4 regions of the Terrisporobacter glycolicus ATCC 14880 genome follow, and region 2 is predicted to be linked to each of the others. Evidence: riboswitches for the same ligand, from Rfam matches in the RefSeq annotation. Region 2 holds a riboswitch; each other region holds the start of a gene.
What was found. Region 2 has a riboswitch for thiamine pyrophosphate ahead of thiC (phosphomethylpyrimidine synthase ThiC). Riboswitches for the same ligand answer to the same signal wherever they lie in the genome.
Positions count from the first base shown of each region.

Region 1: it holds a riboswitch for thiamine pyrophosphate, as region 2 does, so the genes downstream of both, TEGL_RS16910 (MTH1187 family thiamine-binding protein) here and thiC (phosphomethylpyrimidine synthase ThiC) in region 2, are expected to answer to the same signal.
Region 3: it holds a riboswitch for thiamine pyrophosphate, as region 2 does, so the genes downstream of both, thiD (bifunctional hydroxymethylpyrimidine kinase/phosphomethylpyrimidine kinase) here and thiC (phosphomethylpyrimidine synthase ThiC) in region 2, are expected to answer to the same signal.
Region 4: it holds a riboswitch for thiamine pyrophosphate, as region 2 does, so the genes downstream of both, thiS (sulfur carrier protein ThiS) here and thiC (phosphomethylpyrimidine synthase ThiC) in region 2, are expected to answer to the same signal.

Region 1 covers NZ_CP117523.1:3,458,680-3,462,899, reverse strand. The annotation lists gene TEGL_RS16925 (ABC transporter ATP-binding protein) at 1-90, opposite strand, end outside; gene TEGL_RS16920 (ABC transporter substrate-binding protein) at 71-1,081, opposite strand; gene TEGL_RS16915 (ABC transporter permease) at 1,083-1,859, opposite strand; gene TEGL_RS16910 (MTH1187 family thiamine-binding protein) at 1,831-2,121, opposite strand; TPP riboswitch at 2,227-2,323, opposite strand; gene ggt (gamma-glutamyltransferase) at 2,459-4,072, shown strand.
Region 2 covers NZ_CP117523.1:3,050,815-3,055,034, forward strand. The annotation lists gene TEGL_RS15070 (AI-2E family transporter) at 1-789, shown strand, start outside; gene thiC (phosphomethylpyrimidine synthase ThiC) at 861-2,165, opposite strand; TPP riboswitch at 2,347-2,448, opposite strand; gene TEGL_RS15080 (ABC transporter ATP-binding protein) at 2,535-3,464, opposite strand; gene TEGL_RS15085 (ABC transporter ATP-binding protein) at 3,451-4,220, opposite strand, start outside.
Region 3 covers NZ_CP117523.1:1,862,428-1,866,647, forward strand. The annotation lists gene TEGL_RS09255 (NUDIX hydrolase) at 1-231, shown strand, start outside; gene TEGL_RS09260 (flavodoxin domain-containing protein) at 293-808, shown strand; gene TEGL_RS09265 (ferredoxin) at 892-1,080, shown strand; gene TEGL_RS09270 (GIY-YIG nuclease family protein) at 1,191-1,496, shown strand; TPP riboswitch at 1,535-1,629, shown strand; gene thiD (bifunctional hydroxymethylpyrimidine kinase/phosphomethylpyrimidine kinase) at 1,736-2,530, shown strand; gene thiM (hydroxyethylthiazole kinase) at 2,546-3,349, shown strand; gene tenA (thiaminase II) at 3,366-4,028, shown strand; gene thiT (energy-coupled thiamine transporter ThiT) at 4,028-4,220, shown strand, end outside.
Region 4 covers NZ_CP117523.1:858,190-862,409, reverse strand. The annotation lists gene thiH (2-iminoacetate synthase ThiH) at 1-329, opposite strand, end outside; gene TEGL_RS04360 (thiazole synthase) at 342-1,112, opposite strand; gene thiF (sulfur carrier protein ThiS adenylyltransferase ThiF) at 1,125-1,931, opposite strand; gene thiS (sulfur carrier protein ThiS) at 1,924-2,118, opposite strand; TPP riboswitch at 2,219-2,319, opposite strand; gene TEGL_RS04345 (NAD(P)-dependent malic enzyme) at 2,397-3,578, opposite strand; gene TEGL_RS04340 (Fe-S-containing hydro-lyase) at 3,624-4,178, opposite strand; gene TEGL_RS04335 (fumarate hydratase) at 4,189-4,220, opposite strand, start outside.

The DNA.
Region 1 (4,220 bases), 410 kb from region 2:
TAAATCAATATCTTTTAAAATAAGCTTATCTTTGTATTTTTTTGATAAATTACTAATAATAATTTTTTTATTAGTTTGGTAAGAATTCATTTGTATATGCATCACTTGCTTTCATATCCTTGTTTATTAATTTATATTCTTTCATGAAATCAGTGTAATTATTCCAAACACTATCTTTCATTTCGCCCCATTTAGAAGCGTCATCTATATATTTATCAGCTAAATACTTTTGACTTTCAATAGCTAAGTCTTCGTTTATTTCAGGAGCATGTTTTAATAATATTTTTGCACTTTCTTCAGGATTTTTAACACAATCTTGGTATCCTTTGCTTGTTGCAGCTAAAAACTTCTTAGCAAGGTCTGGATTTTCATTTATTATTTTTTCACTAGTTATTAAAAGAGGAGTATAGTAGTCTAATCTTTTGTCTAAATCCTTAGTAGCTACAAAGTTTATATCTTCCCCACGAAGCTTTGCCTCTACACCTGTCCAACCTTCGAAAATATTAGCTATATCTATGTCACCTTTAGTAGCTGTGAAGAAATCATCTTTTCCTATATCTACTATTTTGATTTTGCTAAAATCAGCACCGTTGTTAGTCATAATTGCATTTAAAGTAGCTTTTTCTGATTCTGATCCCCATCCACCGTAAGTTTTGTTTTCAAAATCTTTTACAGTTTTAATTTTTTTGTTTGCTGGAGATGCAAACCCAGAAGTATTGTGTTGAATAATTGTAGCTATAGATTTTATTGGAAGTGGGTCTTCACTAGTTTTTGCATAAGTAACATCTTCTTGATAACTTACACCAAAATCAGCTTTTCCTGTGGCAACTATAGTAGTAGCAGTACCATCAGATGGTTGAATTATTTCCACATCTAAACCTTGTTCTTTGTAATATCCTTTATCTAAAGCAACATATAATCCTGTATGGTTAGTATTTGGAGTCCAGTCAAGAACTACAGTAACCTTTTGTAAATCTGAGTTTCCTTCTTTTTTTTCAGTACTTTTCTTTGAGCAACCTGTCACTAAACCTATAGTAAGTAGTGCAGCTGTCATTAATGATATGCTTTTTTTAAACTTCATTTTATTCTCCTTTGTACTTGTGTTTTAATATTATTTTCTTCAAAATATTTATACCCATTACAAATATTAAACTAAAGATTATTACTAAAATTGTAGATGCAAATACTTTGTCCAAAGCATATGCACTTTTTGCTCTTACCATATAAACACCAAGCCCTACACTTCCACCAAGCCACTCAGCAACTGTTGCAGCAACAAAGGCATAAGTAGCTGAAATTTTTAAGCCTGTAAATAAGCTTTCCAAAGACATGGGAAGTTTTAAATGAATAAATGTATTTAGTTTGCTGGCATCCATAGTTTTGAATAAATTTATATAGTCTTTATCTATATTTTCCATACCATCCACAAAATTTATTAATATGGGGAAGAAACAAGTAGTCATTACCATGATTATTTTTGGTAATGAATCAAATCCAAACCATATTATAAGTAGTGGAGCTATGGTTATTGTTGGTATCATTTGAGATACTAGCATTATAGGATAGAAACATTTCTTTATAAATGGAACAAAGTCCATAATTGTACCTATTGCTAATGCCAATAATATGGAATAAATAAATCCTAAAACAGATTCATTTAAAGTAACTAAAGCATGCATTTGCAAGTTTGCAAAATCTGTGCTAAAAACTTTTATTATTTTGCTTGGTGCAGGCATAATATATTGAGGTATATCATTACTTACCACAATAAACTGCCATAATAATAAAATACTTACAAACGTTATAAGTGGATAAATATAATTTTTAATCTTATCTGTGATTTCTAAGTTTGTTCTCAATTGTTAGGCCTCCAGCTTTCTCGTCAACCCTAGCAACTGTGATGACTCTTTCACATCCTAGTTGAAAGGGTATTTTGTGCATTACTTTTATTAAATCAAAAACTTCATCAAATTCCCCTTCAAATGTTGTACTCATGGCACCGATTTCATACTTAAGACCACTTTCCTTTACTTTTTCGATGCAAGCATCTACTACTTTGTACATTTCCTCCTCACCTGTATAAGGTCTAAGAGGCATTACTGCCACGTCTGCTATAACCATTATTATTCCTCCTTTTTATAATTACATATATAAATACATAAAAAAATGCTATACCCGTAGGCATAGCATATATAATCAAATTTAATCCCTGATACTCTTTATGAGAAATAAAGTATATAGCTTTCCTACGCTGGTATTATCCAGATCAGGTACAAGGGTCGGCAAAACCTCTCAGCCAATAAAGGCACCCCTAGCAAATATTTACTTTTAACTTCATTATAGTTTATTTAAAAAGATTGTCAACAGTCAATTTAAGGATAAAACCATATAGTTCATTGTTATATAATATACAATATATATATGTAGTAAATTAATATTATAACTGGGGGGGAAAAATATGAATTTAACTTCAATTAATAATAAATATAATTCCATAAGAAATATAGTTTATGGAAAAAATGGAGCAGTGGCAACATCAACGCCAATTGCAGCTCAGGCTGGTTTGGAAATTTTGAAAAAGGGTGGCAATGCAGTAGATGCAGCCATAGCTACGGCAGCTTGTCTTACTGTTGTTGAGCCTACAGGATGTGGAATTGGTGGGGATGCTTATGCATTAGTATGGATAGAAGAAGAAAAGAAGCTTTATGGATTAAATTCCAGCGGATTTGCACCGGAGAAAATGAAGTTGGAAGAATATGAGGGGATGGAATCTATGCCTAAGTATGGATTTGGTGCTGTGACAGTTCCTGGAATACCTGCTGCATGGGGAGAACTTAATGAAAAATACGGAAAGTTAAGTTTATTAGAATGTTTGAAAAGTGCCATAGAATATGCTAGAAATGGCTATGCTGTGGGACAAACTGTATCAAATTTATGGCAGAAAGTTTATGATGAATACGAAGAAAACTTACAGGGGGAAGAGTATAAGTACTGGTTTGAAACTTTTGGTAAATTAGGAAGAGCTCCTAAGGCTGGAGAAATTTTCAGGTGTGAAGACATGGCAGAAACTCTTGAGGAAATAGGAAGAAGCAACGGTGAAAGTTTCTATAGAGGAAGTTTGGCAGATGAAATAGATGAGTTCTCTAGAAAGTACAATGGATTTATTAGAAAAAGTGATCTGGAGAAATTTTATCCTCAGTGGATGGAGCCAATTAGCACAGAGTACAAAGGATATGAGGTTTTTGAAATACCACCAAATGGTCATGGAATAACAGTGCTTATGGCTTTAAATATATTAAAGGGGCTTAATTTGCATAGTGATAAAGAACATGTAGATAATTACCATAAAATTATAGAAAGTTTAAAACTTGCCTTTGCTGATAGCAAAACTTATGTAACAGATATAAAAGAAATGGAAGTAAAGGTTGAAGAATTACTAAATGAAGATTATGCAAAGAAAAGAAGAAGCTTAATAGGAGATAAGGCTATTGAACCTATATGTGGAGATCCTTATTCACCAGGAACAGTATATTTGTGTAGCGGTGACAAAGATGGAAATATGGTGTCATACATACAAAGCAATTACACAGAATTTGGATCAGGATTAGTAGTTCCAAGTACAGGAATAGCCCTTCATAATAGGGGAAACAACTTTAGTTTAGATAAAAATCATGTTAATGTGGTAAAACCATTTAAAAAGCCATACCACACAATTATACCAGGATTTTTATGCAAGGATAATGAAGCTGTAGGGGCATTTGGTGTAATGGGTGCATTTATGCAACCTCAAGGACAGTTGCAAGTTCTTACTAATTTGATTGATTTTAATATGAATCCTCAAGAAGCATTAGATGCGCCTCGTTGGCAATGGATTAAAAACAAAGACATTGAAGTTGAAAGTGATATGAATGAAGCAATTGTACAAGGACTTATGGAAAAAGGTCATCATATTAAAGTTATGGAAGACTTCACAAATATGGGTAAGGGACAGATTATATTAAAAAATATTGAAGCTGGGTCTTATGTTTGCGCCACAGAAAAAAGATGTGATGGTCATGTGGCTATTTGGTAATTGTTTTGTGCTAAATTGTAAATAGAGTTACCTTATGATTTGGGTAGCTCTTTTTTATTACTAGGAATTTCATATTTGTCATAAAATCTAAAAATGTTATACTTAAACATATATAATAGGAAGTTACCATATAAATTTGGGGGACATT
Region 2 (4,220 bases):
CCAAGTGGTATAGATCAAGTACAAGATTTAATTAACAATATTTCATCACAATTTGAATTTGATATTAATAATCCAGACATTAAAGCACAAATTAATGATTTTATTACCAAGGTTTTAATTCCAGTATCAAGCTTTACAGCATCTACTGTTAGTAACTTTATTATCAATTTAATGAGTATAATCGTATCTTATACTATAAATATTGTCCTTGGTTTAGTTATCTCAGTTTATCTACTTTTATCGAAGGAAAAATATATTAAAGTTATAAGCTTATTTTTTCAAAAAATATTAAAACAACATTATTTTAAAGTAAAAGAGTTTGTTAATATATTGGATAATAATATTGGTGTATATATAGTAGCAAAAGCTATGGATTCTACAATTTACGGTATTATCTGTACTATAGTACTTGCATTAACAGGTTCTAGATATGCATTATTTATAGGAATAATTGCTGGTGTAACTAATATGATCCCTTTCTTCGGACCTATTTTAGGTACTATTATAGCTGTTGTTACTAACTTATTCTTCTCTATTAATAAAGCTATTTTAGTTTTAGTAATTATGATAGTGGTTCAACAATTAGAAAGTGCCATATTAGAGCCTCATTTTGTTGGAAAACAAGTTGGCGTACCACCAATATTAACAATATTAGCTGTAACATTTGCTGGAAAATATACAGGGTTTTTAGGTATATTGTTAGCCGTACCAGTTACCGGTGTTCTTTTAGTTTACTTTAAGAGATATATTTACAGCAAAAAAGATGAATCTCTAAGCAATACTATATAAAACAACAAGTATAAACAAAATAAAAATACCTTAAAATAGACTTTTATAAGCTATTTTAAGGTATTTTTTAATTAATCCATAATATCTACATCTTCACCTTTTAATATCTTATTTATATTTCTAACTGCACACATTTTCCCACACATTGTGCAAGTATCTTCATTTTCTGGTTTAGATTCTGTTCTGTATCTTCTTGCTTTTTCACTATCTATAGCTAAATCAAACATTTTTTCCCAATCTAAATCTCTTCTAGCTTTACTCATTTCATTATCCCAATCAGTCGCACCTTTAACTCCTTTTGCTATATCCGCTGCATGAGCTGCTATCTTAGATGCAATTATTCCTTCTTTTACATCTTCTACTGTTGGTAGTCTTAAATGTTCTGCTGGAGTTACATAACATAAGAATGATGCTCCATAAGTAGCTGCAATAGCTCCTCCTATAGCAGCTGTTATATGATCATAACCTGGTGCCACATCAGTAACTAGAGGACCTAAAACGTAGAAAGGTGCTCCTTTGCAAACAGTTTCTTCTATTTCCATATTAGCTTTTATTTGATTTAATGGCATGTGCCCAGGACCTTCTATCATAACCTGAACATTTTTCTCCCAAGCTCTACTAGTCAATTCTCCAAGTGTAACTAACTCCTCAATTTGAGATACGTCCCCTGCATCTGCAATACTTCCAGGTCTACAAGCATCTCCTAAACTTATCGTAACATCATGTTTTTCACAAATATTTAATATTTCATCATAATATTCATAGAAAGGGTTTTCATTTCCTGTCAACTCCATCCATGCAAATATAATAGACCCTCCCCTAGAAACTATATTAGTAAGTCTATTAGATTTTTTAAATCTTTCTGCTGTATGCTTGTTAACTCCACAATGAAGAGTTAAAAAATCTACACCATCTTCTGCATGCATTCTAACAATATCTAACCATTCTTTTGCAGTTATCTTCTTTAACGGCTTATTATAATATACTACTGCATCATATATAGGCACTGTACCTATCATTGCAGGGCATTCATCTATTAATTTTCTTCTAAATGTTTGAGTATCTCCAAAAGAACTTAGATCCATTATAGCTTCTGCACCTAAGTTTACTGCATTCATAACTTTTTCCATTTCTATACTTGTATCAAGGCAATCTTTAGAAGTACCTAAGTTTACATTAATTTTTGTTTTTAATTTTTTACCTATTCCATAAGGTTTTAATGATTTATGATTTTTATTAGCTGGTATTACGACTTTACCTGTTCCTACTAAATCAAGTAATTCTTGAACATCCATATTTTCATATGTCGCTACTTTTTTCAATTCTTCTGTTATTATTCCCTTTCTTGCTGCATCCATCTGTGTTGTGTAACTCATTTTATTTCCCCTTTCATCTTACCTTTATAAAATTTTTTAAATAAAAAAATCTTTCTTACTTTGGCAATAATTACGCAAAATAAGAAAGATTCTCTTAATATAAAAAGTCGTACAATAAATGTACGACTTTTAATCAAAATTAATAAATAATGTCATTAACAATAAAATGTTAAAACAAAATATATACAATACTTAATCTCCCTACGTCGGCATTATCCAAACAGGTTCAAAGGGTTTAGAATTTAAAAATTCAATCTCAGCAACAGCTCCCCTAAATATTTTATTTTAACTTTATTCTAGCACTATATTGTATTAACTTCAACATTATAGATTTTTTTATATAGCTATTTATTATTTACAATTATTAAACTATGCATTTAAATGACATGCTATCTTATGCCCATCAGATATTTCCGTAAGCTCTGGACAATCTATCTTACATATAGGCTTAGAGCTATTACACCTTCTATAATATGGGCATCCAAACGTAACCCCATCATCATTATTAATCTTTTCAATAAAATCTTTAGACATATTTTTTCCATATTCATATGATGATGATAATAATTTTATTGTATAAGGGTGTTTCATCTTGTGAATATCTTCTACATTTTGCAGCTCTTCCATTACTTTCCCCTTGTACATTATCACTAAAGAATCTGCCAAATAATATACTGCCTCTAAATCATGAGATATTAATATATAAGTTAATTCTGATTCATCTTTTAGATCAGAAAGCAAGTTAAGTATTTGAGCTTGAATTGATACATCTAAACTACTAAGAGGCTCATCCAATACTAATAAGTCTGGCTCCAAAGCTAATGCTCTAGCAATACATATACGTTGTAATTGACCTCCACTAAACTGGCTTGGAAATTTATATTTATCCTTATAATCAATTCCAACTTTAGTTAACAGTTCTTCAACTTTTAGATTAATTTCACTTTTAGATAATTTATTAAAATTTTTCAAAGGTTCACATATTATCTCTTCAATTGTATTTTTTCTATTTACTGCTGCTAAACTATCTTGAAATACCATCTGTAAATCTCTTCTATACTTATCTTTTCTTGTAATATTTTTTACATTTTTATTCTTAAATACTATTTTTCCTTGTGAACACTCTTCTAATCCTACAATAAGTTTTCCTAAAGTACTTTTTCCACACCCACTTTCTCCTACTAATCCAACACATTCACCTTTTTTAACAGTAAAACTTACTCCATCTAAAGCTCTTACTTCTTCTTTATTTTTTAATCTATATACTTTTTCTACATCTTTAATACTAAGCAGTTCCACAATTTTTTATAGCCTCCTTAAATAATACACATTTTACTTGATGATTTTCATTTATATTTATAATATCCACATTATTATTTTTACAAATTTTCTCTCTAGCATTACATCTACTATAAAACTCACACCCATTTCCTCTTTCAAACAAACTTGGTGGTGTTCCTTCCAACATTGGCAATCTATTTTTCGAAAATTTAGGCCTTGATTGTATTAATGCATTTGTATATGGATGTTTAGGATTATTCAATATTTCATCAACAGACGCTTTTTCAACTATAGTTCCTCCATATATAACTAATACTTCATCTGCCAATTCCGATATTATACTAAGGTCATGAGATACTAATATTATAGATGTTCCTAAAGTATCTTGAATATGTGCTAATATATTTATAATCTCACGTTGTACTGTTAAATCCAAAGCTGTAGTAGGCTCATCAGCTATTATTATTTCCGGTTCTAATATTACAGCTAAAGCTATCATTACCCTTTGAAGCATTCCTCCACTTAACTGAAAAGGATAGCTATCTAATACATTTTTAGGGTTTGAAATATGCATTTTTTCTAATATATTCATTGCCTTTTCTTCTATTTCACACTTAGTAGTTTTTTCATGGGATAATAGTGTTTCAATAAAATGATAACCTATAGTTCTTAATGGATTAAATGCACTCATTGGGTTTTGCGTAATCATAGCTATATGATTTCCTCTAAACTTATTCATCTCAGTATTATTTCTATAAGGTAAGAATTTATTTT
Region 3 (4,220 bases), 1.2 Mb from region 2:
CAAGTATATTTATCACCAGGAATGACAGATGAATCTGCAGCCTTTGTTTATTGTATATGTGAAGGTGAGATAAGCAGTGAGTTTTTAGAAGATGATGAAGATATCGAAGCAGTTTTAGTTTCAAAGGAAGAAGCAAAAGAAATAATAAAAAATAATCATACTTCTTTAGATATTAGAGTCTATTTGGCTTTACAGTCATTTTCAATTTTAGGAGAAAAAATGTTTTTATAATTCATTAAAGAATTCATAATCCCTCCATATTTTTAATATATAAAAATATGGAGGGATTATTGTGCCTTATGATAAAAAAATAGCCATTGTGTATAAAACTAAATATGGATGTACTATGAAATATGCTGGATGGTTAGCCATAAAACTAAATGCAGATTTGTACGAAATATCTGACGTTGGAAGATGGGATTTATTAAAATATAAAACAATTATATTTGGTAGCCCCATATATAATTCTAAAATATGTTTGGCAGACTATATAGAAGAAAAGTATCAGATTTTGAAAAATAAAAATATAGTTTTATTTTGTGTTAGTATGAATATGCAAAGTAGGGAAGATATAGTTGAACATAATTTTGAAGATGAAGAAATTAAAAAACAAATGAAGTTCTTTTTCTTGCAAGGTTGTATTGATTTTAATGATTTAACAAGAATAGATAAAACAAAATTCAAAAAGAGCATAAATAAAAATCAATCTTTTGAAATGATAAAATTAGAAAAATATAGGTGTATTGATAGAAGTAATAAACGAACTATAATGCCAATAATTAATTATGTTTTAGACAAAACATACTAGAAATACATACAGTCTAATGTATTATTTTATTATAAACTGATAATAATATATACGATATTGAAATTTATATTTGGAGGTAAGAAATGAAAGCATATGTAGATAAAGACTTATGTATAGGATGTGGTGTTTGTCCATCTGTATGTCCAGAAGTATTTGAAATGGGTGATGATGGTTTATCTCATGTAATAGTGGATACTGTTCCATCAGGTTCAGAAGATGATGCTAAGGATGCAGAAGAAAGCTGTCCAGTAGATGCAATAAAAGTTGAATAGTACTTATTTAAGAGTTATCAAATTTTGATAACTCTTTTTTAGTTAAAAATTTTGTTTTCTACAGTGCTTATAGGGTATAATAAAAAGTATAAAAATACTGGGGGAGATTTATGTGCTATACATATATAATTAAATGCAAAAATAATACTCTATATACAGGTTATACTACAGATATAATAAGGCGTATGGAAGAACATAAGCAAGGTATTAATTCTAAATACACTAGAGCTAATGGTTTTGATAAATTAGAGATATTTTTTGAAATTGATAATAAAAGCCAAGCTATGAAATTAGAATATTATATTAAAAAATTAAGCAAATCTAAAAAAATATGGATAATAAATAATCCGGAATTGTTTATAGATGAAGTTAAAGATAAATTTTCAATAAGAATAGGAAAAATAAATAAAAGTTGACAATTTTTATAAAAGTATTATAATGAAGTTGAAAGTAAATAAATTGCTAGGGGCGCCATTGGCTGAGAGGTTTATACCAACCCTTGTACCTGATCTGGATAATGCCAGCGTAGGAAAGCACCATGAATTTTATAACCATACAAGGGTTTTAAATTTGTTTATATTATGCTATGCCTACGGGTATAGCATTTTTTTATGCTCAGAAATTATATAACATTGAAAATAGAGGGAGTAAAGATATGAAAAATTACAAAATACCAACTTTAACAATTGCAGGCTCAGACTCATCTGGAGGGGCAGGAATACAAGCAGACTTAAAAACATTTTCAGCTATAGGAACCTATGGAATGAGTGTAATTACAGCTATTACAGCTCAAAATACACAAGGGGTTTTTTATGTAGAAGAACTTAGCTCAAAAATAATTAAGGAACAAATAAAAGCTGTATGTGAAGATATACAACCAAAAGCAATAAAGGTAGGGATGGTATCTTCTCCAGAAATAATTAAAGATATAGTTGAATCATTAGAAAAATATCCTTGTAAATATTTAGTTGTGGATCCGGTTATGATCTCTAAAAGTGGATATTCACTTCTTAAACCAGAAGCTAAAGATAATTTAATTAAATATCTTATACCTAAGGCATATATAGTAACACCAAATATTCCTGAAGCTGAGGAAATAAGCAATATAAAAATAAATACAGTTGAAGATATGAAAAAAGTAGGTAAAGCAATTCTTGATCTAGGATCTAAATTTGTGCTTATGAAAGGTGGTCATTTAGATGGAGATTGTGTAGATGTATTAATGGGAGAAGACACTTTTGAGGTTTATAAATGCGAAAGAATTAATAAGAAAAATACTCATGGAACTGGGTGTACTATATCTTCTGCTATTACATCTCACTTAGCATTAGGATATGACATCAAAGAATCAGTAAAACTTAGTAAAGAATATATTACAGAAGCCATAAAGCATAGCTTTGATATAGGTCAAGGAGTAGGACCGGTACATCATTTTTATAAATTTGATTAAACATAGGGGGATATTATGTATAAATTATTAAAAAAAGTTAAGGAAATAAATCCACTTGTATTACACTATACAAATAATGTTACTATAACAGATTGTGCTAATACAACACTAGCTATAGGGGCAAGTCCACTAATGAGTTTTTCTTATGAAGAAGTGGATGACATAGTTAAAGTTTCTAGCAGTGTAGTTATTAATATTGGAACTATGAATAGTGAACTACTAGATTTATATGTATTAGCTGGAAAAACTGCAAATAAGTACAATAAGCCAGTTATATTAGATCCAGTAGGAGTATTTGCTACAAAGGCAAGAACCGATTTAACTAATAAATTATTAAATGAAGTTAAATTTGATGTAATAAGAGGCAATATATCGGAAATTCAGTTTATAGGTGGATTAGATGTTAAAGGGAAAGGTGTAGATTCTTTTGATGATGGAAGTGATGCATCATTTATTGTTAAAGAGGTGGCTAAAAAACTTGAGTGCGTTGTTGTTGCTTCAGGAAAGACTGATGTAATCAGTGATGGAGATAAAATTTATAAAATAAGTAATGGAACACCAAAACTTAAATTTATAACAGGTACAGGTTGTATGAGTACATCTTTAATAGGAAGTTTTTTACCATGTGCAGAAGAGAAAATAGATGCTGCAGTAATGGGAACTTTAGTAATGTCTCTTTGTGGAGAGTTAGCTAATAGAGAAAATCCATCAATAGGAAGCTTTAAAACAAGACTATTTGATGAAATGTTTATTTTGAATGAAGATACTTGCAATAAATATGGAAAAATTGAGTTAGCACAACTTAAATTTTCATTATAGCAGAAAGGGGGACGCTATGTTATTATCAGATTATTTATTTAATGAAAGTAAGAAAATATGGGATGAATATTTAAAACATCCTTTTATAGTAGAAATGGGAGAAGGAACTTTAGACAAAGAAAAATTTAGAGACTATTTAGTTCAAGATTATTTATATCTTCTAGACTATGCTAAAGTTTATTCCATGGGATTTATAAAAAGCAATGACGTAAAGCATATGAAGTTTTTTAAAGATAGTGTAAATGGAATTATGGAAGATGAAAGTGCTACACATATAGCTTATTTAAAAGAGCTAGGTGAAGATATTAAAACACTTCAAAGACATAATATAAAATGGGAAAATGAAAACTATACTAATTTTATGAAAAGCATAGCATTAACAGGAGATATTCAAGATTTAATAATAGCAGTACTTCCATGTGCGTGGAGTTATTATTATATAGCTAAAGAAATGAAAGAAATATATAAGGACAATTTAGAAAATAATTATTACGCTGCATGGATAGAGTCATATTCTTGTGAAGAATATAGAATGTGTGCCAATGAAAATATAGATTTGGCAAACGAACTTTGTAAAAATATAGACGATAATAAAAGAGAAAAACTAAAAGATATTTTTATAAAAGGTAGCTTATATGAAATGGCATTTTGGGATATGGCTTACAAGGAGATGAGGTAATGATAAATACATTTATATTAGGTTTATGTTTAATACCTGTAATATATTATATATCTAAACTTAAGGACTTTAAATTAAATACAAAAACAATGGTGATAATAGCTTTGTTTGCAGGTGTTCACTTTGTTTTATTAAAAATACAATTTGTTCAATATCCTCAAGGTGGAGGATTTAATTTACTTGCATCCTTAC
Region 4 (4,220 bases), 1.8 Mb from region 2:
TCTATTTCTTCTAAAGATAATTTTTTTCTCTTTATTCCACTATGACAATTATAACCACAATAAACACAGTGATTTTCACAGTAGTTTGCAATATAAATAGGAGTATATAAAGTTGCAGTTTTACCACAATATTGTAATGCTAACTTACTAGCCTTTTGAGCCATTACTTCTAAATGCTTTTTTGCTGTAGGCGAAAGTAAATTAAGTAAATCTTTGTGATTTAGCTTATCCTTTGATAAACTTCTTAGTACATCATTATCACTTACTTTCTCAAAATATCCATCAAAATCAAAATCTTTATATTCTTCTATTACCTCATAAAAACTCATTTTAGATACCTCCTATAAGTTCCCTAAAAAACCAGTAAGAGGAGAAGATGCATTTGCAAATTCTGATACAGATCCAGTTTTTGCAATAAATGCTACACGACCACCCTCTACTGCCATTTTAAATGCTTTTCCCATAGCTATAGGATCACCAGCTGATGATATTGCTGTATTTACTAAAACTGCTGCAGCTCCCATTTCCATTGCCTCCATAGCTTGTGAAGGCTTTCCTATACCTGCATCAACAATAATTGGAATATCCAGTTCTTCTATCATTATTCTTATCATCTCTTTCATTTTAAGACCTCTATTTGAACCAATCGGTGCACCTAGTGGCATAACTGCAGCAGCGCCTGCTTCTATTAATCTTCTTCCTGCATATAAATCTGGACTCATATAAGGAAGTACTACAAATCCTTCATCTGCAAGAATTTTAGTTGCTTTTATTGTTTCTTCATTATCTGGTAATAAGTATCTAGTATCTGAAATTACTTCTATTTTTATAAAATTTCCACATCCCATTTTACGAGATATTCTTGCTATTCTTACAGCTTCTTCGGCCGTTGTTGCTCCTGATGTGTTTGGAAGGATTGTCATATTTTTAGGTACATATGTAAGAATATTTTCATTAGAGTTATCTAAATCAACTCTTCTTAGTGCCATAGTTATTATTTCACTACCACTTTCTTCTATTACTTTTGGAAGTATTTCATTAGACCCATATTTTCCTGTCCCAATTAAAAGTCTACTATCAAACTCATGTCCACCTAATATTAATTTATCCATTAATTTATCCCCCTAAATATAATCTATAAGTATTTTACTTGCTAAATTAGCCATATGATTTGCACAGATTGCCACACGAGGTGCCATTAACCCCTCACCTTCTTTTGCTTCATGTACAAAATCACCACATATATAAAATTTTTCTCTTATTTTCTTTGTCACAATAATATTTGAGTCATAATATCCTGCCATGCCAGAAGATGCTATTAAATATTTTTCTCTCATATGAAGCAAAACAAAATTACTTATTTCAGCTTTACAATTTGGATCATCTAAAGCTTCAATTATTATATCTACTTCATATAAAAAATTCATATTTTCTTTAGTAATATAAGAATTATGTATTTCAACCTCTATGAAAGGATTAATTTTATCTAAATGTTCTTTCATTGCTTTTGTTTTGTATTTTCCAATATCATCAATAAAATATTGTTGTCTATTTAAATTGGAAGGTTCTACAACATCATAATCAACCAAAATCAACTTACCTACACCTATTCTAGCTAGAGAGATAGCTATATTAGAACCTAGACCACCAATGCCCAAAATAGCTATCTTTCCTCCTTTTAATTTTTCATGTACTTTTGGTGTATGCCTTGCAATCATAAGATTTTCTAGTTCATTCATAGATGGTTTCTTTCCTTTTTCTATTAAAGTTACTCTATCATTTTCTTTTAATATTTCATTTTTTTTAGTAGGAAATCCATTTAAAACTACAACATCACTAAACTTATTAAAAATATCTTTAATTTTAAAAACACTTATATCATTTTCAACTTCTCTTTCTATTTCATTAACAAATATTTTCAAATCAACCACCACCAATAAAGCTAATAATTTCTATTACATCATGCTCTTTTAATACATAATTTTCATATTGCTCATTTTCTAATATTTCTAAGTTTATCTCTACAACAACTCTATCTTTGTTTAAGTTGTAATCATTTAATAAATCTAATACAGTTTTATTATTTTGGAATTCTACTACTTTTCCATTTACCTTCATCGTTACACCTCCTCACTTTTTTGTTTCAATAAAAAAAGCCTTACCCGTAGGTAAAGCTTGTAGTAATCACATATCATATGTGAAAATTCACATATTTCATTATATAACACTCTACTCTTTCCTACGCTGGTATTATCCAGATCAGGTATAAGGGTTAATGTTTCCATCTCTCAGCCTTTTAGGGCACCCCTAGGTAAAACTTTTCAATTTGTTTTAATTGTAGTACTTAAATTTAATTTTTTCAAATCAAAATATTTTTATGCTTGTAATAATTATATTTATATTCTTGCAACACCAGTTTTTATAGCAGCTTCTCTTACTGCTTTTGCCACATTTTCTACTACATTTTTATTGAAAGCATCTGGAAGTACATAATCTGGAGTTAATTCTTCGTCACTAACTACATTTGCTATGGCATAAGCTGCTGCAACCTTCATTTCTTCATTTATTTCTCTTGCTCTAACATCTAATGCTCCTCTGAAAATTCCAGGGAAAGCAAGAACATTGTTAACTTGGTTAGGGAAGTCTGAACGACCAGTACCCACTATAAATGCGCCTCCTGCTTTAGCTTCATCAGGGAATATTTCTGGAGTTGGGTTTGCCATAGCAAATACTATTGGTTTATCTGCCATAGTTTCAACCATTTCTTTTGTGACCATCTTAGGCGCAGATACCCCTATAAATACATCTTTATCTTTTATGATATCTACTAAACTTCCTTTTTCACCATATTTATTAGTCACTTTCACCATTTCTTTTTGTGCCCAATTTATATCCGCAGAATCTTTATGTATTGCACCATTAATATCACATAAAACTACATTTTTAACATTTAAGTTAAGTAACATTTTAGCTATGGCCATACCTGCTGATCCTGCACCATTTATAACTATTTCCAAGTCCTCAATTTTCTTTCCTGATAATTTAACTGCATTTAATATTCCTGCAGAAACAATTATTGCTGTACCATGTTGATCATCATGGAATACCGGAATATCTAATTCTTCTTTCAATCTATTTTCTATTTCTATACATCTAGGTGAATTTATATCTTCTAAGTTAATTCCACCAAATACAGGTTCTAATAATTTAACTGTTTTTACTATATCATCAATATCAATAGTGTTTATACATATTGGAAAAGCATCTACGTTGCCAAATTCTTTAAATAATATTGATTTTCCTTCCATTACAGGAATCGAAGCAGCAGCACCTATATTTCCAAGACCTAAAACTGCAGTTCCATCACTAACCACTGCCACCATATTACTTTTACAAGTATATTTATAGACATCTTCTGGATTTTCTTTTATTTTTAAACAAGGCTCTGCAACACCAGGAGTATATGCAGTAGATAAATCATCTTTGCATTTTACTTCAACCTTACTCTGTATGCTAACCTTTCCTCCGTGATTTTCGTGCATTTCTAATGCTAATTGTGCAAAATTCTTATTACTCATTTTACTTCTCCTTTATAACATCTGACAAATTATTAGTTTTTAAATTTATTCTGATTCTTTTGCAAACATTGCTCTTCCTTTTTCATATATATTGTTACCATAAGAGTCTATAGCAACAATTAACTGTAAGCCTTCAACCTCTAATCTTCTAACTGCTTCTGGTCCTAAATCTTCATAAGCTATTACTTCACATTTTTTAATAGCATGAGAAATATATGCTCCTGCTCCACCAATAGCTGCCAAATACACAGCTTTATTTTTTATCATAGAACTTACTACTTCTTCTCTTCTTTTTCCTTTACCAATCATAACTTTTAGGCCCAACTCTAATAAAGGTACTGTTAAGTCATCCATTCTATAACTTGTAGTTGGTCCAGCTGAGCCAATTATTTGCCCCTCTTTACTAGGTGATGGCCCCACATAGTAAATTCCTGCTCCATTTACATCAAATGGTAGCTCTTCTTTATTATGTATTGAGTTTATCATTCTTTTGTGAGCTGCATCTCTTCCAGTATAAATTACACCACTAATTTTAACAACATCTCCACAAACTAATTTCTCTATATCTTCATTTTTAAAAGGTGCTTTTAACTCTATCATATTTTCCCTCCTATATAATCACTTGCTTATGTCTAGCAGAGT